2 regions of the Variovorax sp. GW531-E2 genome follow, and region 2 is predicted to be linked to the other one. Evidence: riboswitches for the same ligand, from Rfam matches in the RefSeq annotation. Region 2 holds a riboswitch; the other holds the start of a gene.
The links. Region 2 has a riboswitch for glycine ahead of gcvT (glycine cleavage system aminomethyltransferase GcvT). Riboswitches for the same ligand answer to the same signal wherever they lie in the genome.
Positions count from the first base shown of each region.

Region 1: it holds a riboswitch for glycine, as region 2 does, so the genes downstream of both, AC07XP_RS25050 (D-amino acid dehydrogenase) here and gcvT (glycine cleavage system aminomethyltransferase GcvT) in region 2, are expected to answer to the same signal.

Region 1 is NZ_JBWKXQ010000055.1:39,608-42,999, reverse strand. Features, by position in the region: gene AC07XP_RS25055 (RtcB family protein) at 1-590, shown strand, start outside; gene AC07XP_RS25050 (D-amino acid dehydrogenase) at 610-1,917, opposite strand; glycine riboswitch at 2,009-2,115, opposite strand; glycine riboswitch at 2,160-2,250, opposite strand; gene rfbB (dTDP-glucose 4,6-dehydratase) at 2,369-3,392, shown strand, end outside.
Region 2 is NZ_JBWKXQ010000003.1:43,507-46,898, reverse strand. Features, by position in the region: gene AC07XP_RS03085 (MFS transporter) at 1-196, shown strand, start outside; gene AC07XP_RS03080 (L,D-transpeptidase Cds6 family protein) at 440-931, shown strand; gene AC07XP_RS03075 (hypothetical protein) at 1,028-1,564, shown strand; glycine riboswitch at 1,596-1,686, shown strand; glycine riboswitch at 1,699-1,803, shown strand; gene gcvT (glycine cleavage system aminomethyltransferase GcvT) at 1,851-3,026, shown strand; gene gcvH (glycine cleavage system protein GcvH) at 3,098-3,392, shown strand, end outside.

The DNA of each region.
Region 1 (3,392 bases), on a different contig from region 2:
GCGCACGGGCCGAGTGGCCGCAGGGCCTGCGCCACCCGAAGAGCGGGCTGTACGGCCTGGCCGGGCCGCTGGCGCAGGAGTACCTCGAAGCCATGGGCGTGGCCGCGCGCTATGCCTGGGCCAACCGCGTCGTGCTGGCCGAGCTGGTGCGCAAGGACTTCGCCGAACTGCTGGGCGCCACGGCGTCGACGCTGGTGGTCGACGTGCCGCACAACGTCGTGCTGCGCGAGCACGGCATGAACATCCATCGCAAGGGCGCGACGCCGGCGCACGCGGGCGACCTGGCGCTGATTCCCGGGTCGATGGGCGATCACTCGTACCTCGCGACCGGGCTGGGGCATGAAGACTGGCTGTGGTCGTGCAGCCATGGGGCCGGCCGGCGCATGCGTCGGCAGGAAGTGCGCGCGATGCGGCCCGCACCCGGCGACGCCGATGCCAGCTGGCAATGCGTGACTTTGCGCGAAGAGCGCCGCATCGAAGAGGCGCCGCAGGCCTACAAGCCGATCGGCGCGGTGATCGAGGCGCAGGAAAGCGCGGGGCTCATCCGCTGCGCCGTGCGGCTCAAGCCCTGGGTCACGTTCAAGGCATGACCCGAGGGCGCGTGTCGTGTCAGCCCAGTGCGGGTTGCACGGCGCGCGGCGCGGGCGCCGGCATGCCGGCGAACGCGAAATCGACCTCGGGCGCCAGCCCGCTCACGATGCGCGCGATCGACTTGCCCGAGCCGCAGGCGTGCGTCCAGCCGAGCGTGCCGTGGCCCGTGTTGAGGAACAGGTTCGGCAGTTTGGTCTTGCCGATCAGCGGCACGTTGCTCGGCGTGGCCGGGCGCAGGCCGGTCCAGAACTGCGCGCGTTCGGTGTCGCCGGCGCCGGGGAAGAGCTCCTCGACGCGCCGCACGATGGCTTCGCAGCGCACGCGGTTCAGGTCGCGGTCGTAGCCGTTGAGCTCGGCCGTGCCGGCGATGCGCAGGCGGTCGCCCGACTCGGAGGTGTAGCGCGAGAACACCAGCTTGTATTCGTCGTCCGTGAGCGAGACCTGGTGCGCCTTCGACGCGTCCTTCACGGGCAGCGTCACCGAGTAGCCCTTGGCCGGGTAGATCGGCAGGCGGATGCCCAGCGGCGCCGCGTACAGCGGGCTCAGCGAACCCATCGCAAGCACGAAGGCATCGCCGCGGATGCGCTGGAAGCGGCCTTCGTTGTCGGTCGCCTCGACGTGGTCGATGCTGCCGCCCGCTTCGCGCAGCGCGGTCACCGTGTGGCTCATGAGGAACTTCACGCCGGCCGCCTCGGCCAGCTTCACGAGCTCGCGCGCGAAACGGTTGGCGTCGCCCGATTCGTCTTCGGCGGTGTAGGTGGCGCCGGCGAGTTGGGGGCGGATGTGGGCGAGGGCGGGTTCGATCTTGATGGCCTCGTCGGCCGAGATGACCAGCCGCTCACAGCCCAGGGCACGCATCTGTTCGGCGGGCGCGAGGGCGCCGTCGAATTCTTTTTGCGTCGTGTAGAAGTGCAGGATGCCTTGCGTGCGCTGGTCATAGTTCAGGCCGGTGTCTCGACGCAATTGCTGCAACATTTCCCGGCTGTATGTACCGAGACGAACGATCTGTTCGATGTTGTGGCGGGTGCGCGCGGGGGTGCATTCGCGCAAGAACTGCAGGCCCCAGAGCCATTGGCGCATGTCGGCGCGGATGCGAAAGAGCAGCGGCGCGTCTTCCTTGCCGAGCCATTGCAGCACCTTCAGCGGCGCGCTCGGATTGGCCCAGGGTTCGGCATGGCTGACCGAGATCTGGCCGCCGTTGGCGAAGCTGGTTTCGGCGGCCGGGGTGGCCTGCCGGTCGATCACGGTCACCTCGTGGCCGAGTTGCTGGAGGTAGTAGGCCGAAGTCACGCCGAGCAGGCCGGCGCCAAGAACGATCACACGCATTGCAAGTACCTTTGAGTTTGCAGCGCTTGAACGGCGGGCGTGGAGTGCTATTGAATCAATAGCGAGCAACCGGACGACCGATGTCCAAGTTGCCGCTCCCCCTGTCCTCGGTACCTGAGAGATTCACCCTGCTGCACCCGCAGCGGGTTTGCTCCTTCGGTGCGCCACATGGCGTGGCGGCTCTCCAGACGGCTGTATCGATGAGTGCAGTACTGACCCCTTGCCGAAGTTCCTGGGCGTTGCCTGGAATTTCGTCGGGCCGACCTGAGCGTTTATGGGAGTTTGCGCCTTCGGTAGGGCCTCCGTGGAGGCCCGCTCTCCTGCAATTGTTGGCGATTGTAGGCGGGCCCCGCAAGCCGGCCAAGCCCTGTACATCGGCACTTCACACCGATGGGATAATTGAATGTTGATTTTTGGTAAAGCAAACTTTTTTCTACATGCAGGGGACTCCATGATCCTGGTTACCGGCGGCGCAGGCTTCATTGGCGCCAATTTCGTACTCGACTGGATCGCGCAGGGCAACGAGCCCGTCGTGAACCTCGACAAGCTGACCTACGCGGGCAACCTCGAGACCCTGGCGTCGCTCAAGGGCAACGCGAACCATGTCTTCGTGCAAGGCGACATCGGCGACAGCGCACTGCTCGATCGCCTGCTGGCCGAGCACAAACCCCGCGCCGTCGTGAACTTTGCCGCGGAATCGCATGTGGATCGTTCGATCCACGGCCCGGAAGACTTCGTGCAGACCAATGTGCTCGGCACCTTCCGCCTGCTCGAATCGGTGCGCGGCTACTGGAACGCCCTGCCGGCCGACCAGAAGGCGGCCTTCCGCTTCCTGCATGTGTCGACCGACGAGGTCTACGGCTCGCTCTCCAAGACCGACCCGGCCTTCACCGAAGAGAACAAGTACGAGCCCAACAGCCCGTACTCGGCCAGCAAGGCCGCCAGCGACCACCTCGTGCGCGCCTGGCACCACACCTACGGCCTGCCGGTGGTCACCACCAACTGCTCGAACAACTACGGTCCGTTCCACTTCCCCGAGAAGCTGATCCCGCTGATGATCGTCAACGCGCTGGCTGGCAAGAACCTGCCCGTGTACGGCGACGGCATGCAGGTGCGCGACTGGCTCTACGTGAAGGATCACTGCAGCGCCATCCGCCGCGTGCTCGAAGCCGGCAAGCTCGGCGAGACCTACAACGTCGGCGGCTGGAACGAGAAGCCCAACATCGAGATCGTCAACACCGTGTGCGCGCTGCTCGACGAACTGAGCCCCCGCGCCGACGGCAAGCCGTACAAGGAACAGATCACCTACGTCACGGACCGCCCGGGCCACGACCGCCGCTACGCCATCGATGCACGCAAGCTCGAGCGCGAACTCGGCTGGAAGCCCGCCGAGACCTTCGACACCGGCATCCGCAAGACCGTCGAGTGGTATCTCGCGAACGGCGAGTGGGTGCGCAACGTGCAAAGCGGCGCGT
Region 2 (3,392 bases):
CAGCGGCATCACGCTCGGCCTCGCGCTCTCGGTCGGCGGGCTGGTGTCGCCGCTGTTCGGCCTGCTGTCGGATGCACGCGGGCTCGGCGTGACGCTCACGGTGGTGTTGTGCGTGCTGTGCGTCGCGACCGTGCTGGCCTTGCGGCTGCGCAACCGGACGGTGCAGGTGATGGCGGGCGAGGCTGCCGCGGCCTGAGCTCTGCCCCGCGCACCCGGTGCACAGGGCACTGGGTGCTTCCCGCAGCGAAATCAAGGAGGAGCCGAAGGCGGGGGATATTCGCGGAGGGAAGCACCCGGTGTCCTGTGCACGCGCCCTGAACCACGGACCACCGAAATCCGTGGGCGATTCAACGCCGCACGCGCTCTCTTTCACTGCCAGAATCGACGCAAGCTTCGACGTCGAGCCTGACAGACAAGAAGAAGGAAAGAGAAGGACGCCATGCACCGAATCGTCGCCCAGGGCAGCAGCCTTGTCGCTGCCGGCTTGCTGGCCACCGCCGGTATCGCGGCCACGCCGGCCACCGCACCCGTTGCGCCCGTTGCAGCCGTTGCACCAGCAGCCGCCCCCGCCAATCCCACCAATCCCGTCACCCACCTCGCCGAAGTGGAAACCGCCGTGCGCGCCTGGGCCGCCGCCTGGTCCGCGCGCGACGTCGAGCGCTACCTCGCCGCCTACGCGAGCGACTTCACCCCCGCGCGCGGCCAGACCCGCGAGCGCTGGGAGGCCGACCGGCGCGCCCGCATCACGGGCAAGTCGCGCATCAGCGTGGGCATCGAGGGGCTGGTGATCAGCATCCAGGGCACCTCGGCCAGCGCGCAGTTCCGGCAGATTTACAGCGCCGACGCGCTCACCGAGACCGACCGCAAGACGCTCGAGCTGCAGCGCGTGGGCCCGCGCTGGCTGATCCGCAAGGAGAGCGCGGGCAACTGACGCGCGCCGCCTTGTCCCTGTAAGGCAAATGGTTCACGAAGATGTCACCACTTGCAACGATGCTGCAGCCTTCGACCTCCGAAAGCTGTGGCCGCCATGTTCCCCACCAAGACCGAGAAGGCACGCGACGAACTCCAGGCCGGGCAGCGCACGCTCAGCCAGCGTGAGCGCGCCCTGCTGCTCATGGCCGACGGCCGGCGCTCGCTGACCGACTTCAGCCCGCTGTTCCCCAGCCGCGTCGAGGCCGAGCAGGCGATCCAGGGGCTGATGCAGCGCGGCTACCTGCAGGTCGCGCGCCCGGTCGCGCCGCCTCCTGCACCGGCCCCCACGCCCGTCCCCGCCGCCGAGCCGATCCAGGTCGCCACCTCGGCCGACAGCTTCGACGGCAAGCGCTCGCTGGCCACCACGCGCATGTTCCTGTTCGACATCTGCGAGCGCATGTTCGTGCGCCGCGACCCGCGCTTCGCCAACCAGATGCGCGACGCCCTGCGCGAGGCCCGCGACCGCGAGGCCATGCTGACCATCGCCGCGCTGATGCTCTCCGAGATCGAGAAAGCCGCCGGCCCCGAGCGCGCCGACTCGCTGCGCGAGCGCATCGACAAGCTGCTGCCGCCGGCAGAAACCGTGCACTGAGCCGCCAGCCCCGGCCCCGCGATCCACTACACTCGCCGGGTCAGGAGAGAGCCCCGCGCGACGGGGCCGCCGAAGGCGCAGGGGTTCCCCGAACGCTCAGGCAAAAGGACTGACAAGACGCCGGCAACCACCGGCGTTTCCTTGCTGGAGAGAGGCCGTGGCATTGCACGCGGCCCACCGAAGGAGCAAACCCCGATCGTGGGGCGAATCTCTCAGGTAAAGCGGACAGCAGGGGTGGCCCGTGGCGTTGCAGCCATGGATTTCGACTGCCCCTTTGGAGTGCCCCGTGGCCGCTTCTTCCGCTTCTTCGGATACTCAACTTCTCAAGACCCCGCTGTACGACCTCCACGTGGAGCTCGGCGCCCGCATGGTGCCCTTCGCCGGCTATTCCATGCCCGTGCAGTACCCCGCCGGCCTCATGGCCGAGCACAAGCACACACGCGATGCGGCCGGCCTGTTCGACATCTCGCACATGGGCCAGCTGCGCCTGGTCGGCCCCGATGCCGCCGCCGCGTTCGAAACCCTGATGCCCGTCGACGTGATCGACCTGCCCGCCGGCAAGCAGCGCTACGGCCTGCTGCTGAACGACGAGGGCGGCATCCTCGACGACCTGATGTTCTTCAACGAAGGCAATGGCTCGCTCTTCGTGATCGTGAACGGCGCCTGCAAGGTGGCCGACATCGCCCACATCCAGGCCAGGATCGGCGCACGCTGCCAGGTGCAGCCCCTGCCCGACCACGCCCTGCTCGCACTGCAAGGCCCTCAGGCCGCCGCCACGCTGGCACGCCTGTCGCCCGGCATCGAGCGCTTCGTGTTCATGACCGGCGGCGCGGTGCAGATCGGCGGCATCGCCGCCTTCGTCACCCGCAGCGGCTACACCGGCGAAGACGGCTTCGAGATCTCGGTGGCCGCAAAAGACGCCGACGCCCTCGCCCGCCTGCTGCTCGCGCAGCCCGAGGTGAAGCCCGTCGGCCTGGGCGCGCGCAACTCGCTGCGGCTCGAAGCCGGCCTGTGCCTGTACGGCAACGACATCGACACCACCACCACCCCGGTCGAAGCCTCGCTCAACTGGGCGATCCAGAAGGTGCGCCGCGCGGGCGGTGCGCGCGAAGGCGGTTTTCCGGGCGCGGCCAAGGTGCTGGCCCAGCTCGCCGCCGTCGCCTCGGGCGCGGCCGGCCACACCGACCACAAGACGCTCACGCGCAAGCGCGTCGGCCTCGTGGCACTCGAACGCATTCCGGTGCGCGACGGCACGCTGCTGCAGTCGCTCGAAGGCCACGACATCGGCGCCGTCACCAGCGGCCTGCTCGGCCCCACGGCCGACCGCTGCGTGGCCATGGGCTACGTGGCCGCCGCCTTCGCCGAGCCCGGCACGCGCGTGCAGGCCATCGTGCGCGGCAAGCCGGTGCCGATGGAGGTCTCGACGATGCCTTTCGTGCCGACGCGCTACTACCGCGGCTGACCGACACTGAACACCGCAGACCCGGCTAGGCTCTGCACCCCGATTCCATTTTTTCCACGAGGAGTTTTTTCATGAGCATCAAATACACCAAGGACCACGAATGGGTGGCGGCCGAAGGCGGCGCCGCCACCGTCGGCATCACCGTGCATGCGCAGGACGCGCTGGGCGACGTGGTGTTCGTCGACCTGCCTGAAGTGGGCAAGACCTTCGCGCAAGGCGAGGTCGCCGGTGTGGTCGAGTCGGTGAAGGCCGCCGCCGATGTGTTCATGCCCGTGTCGGGCGAGATCACCGAAGTCAACGAAGCGCTGCGCGCCGACCCGTCGCTGGCCAACAGCGACCCGCTGGCCGCCGGCTGGTTCTTCAAGG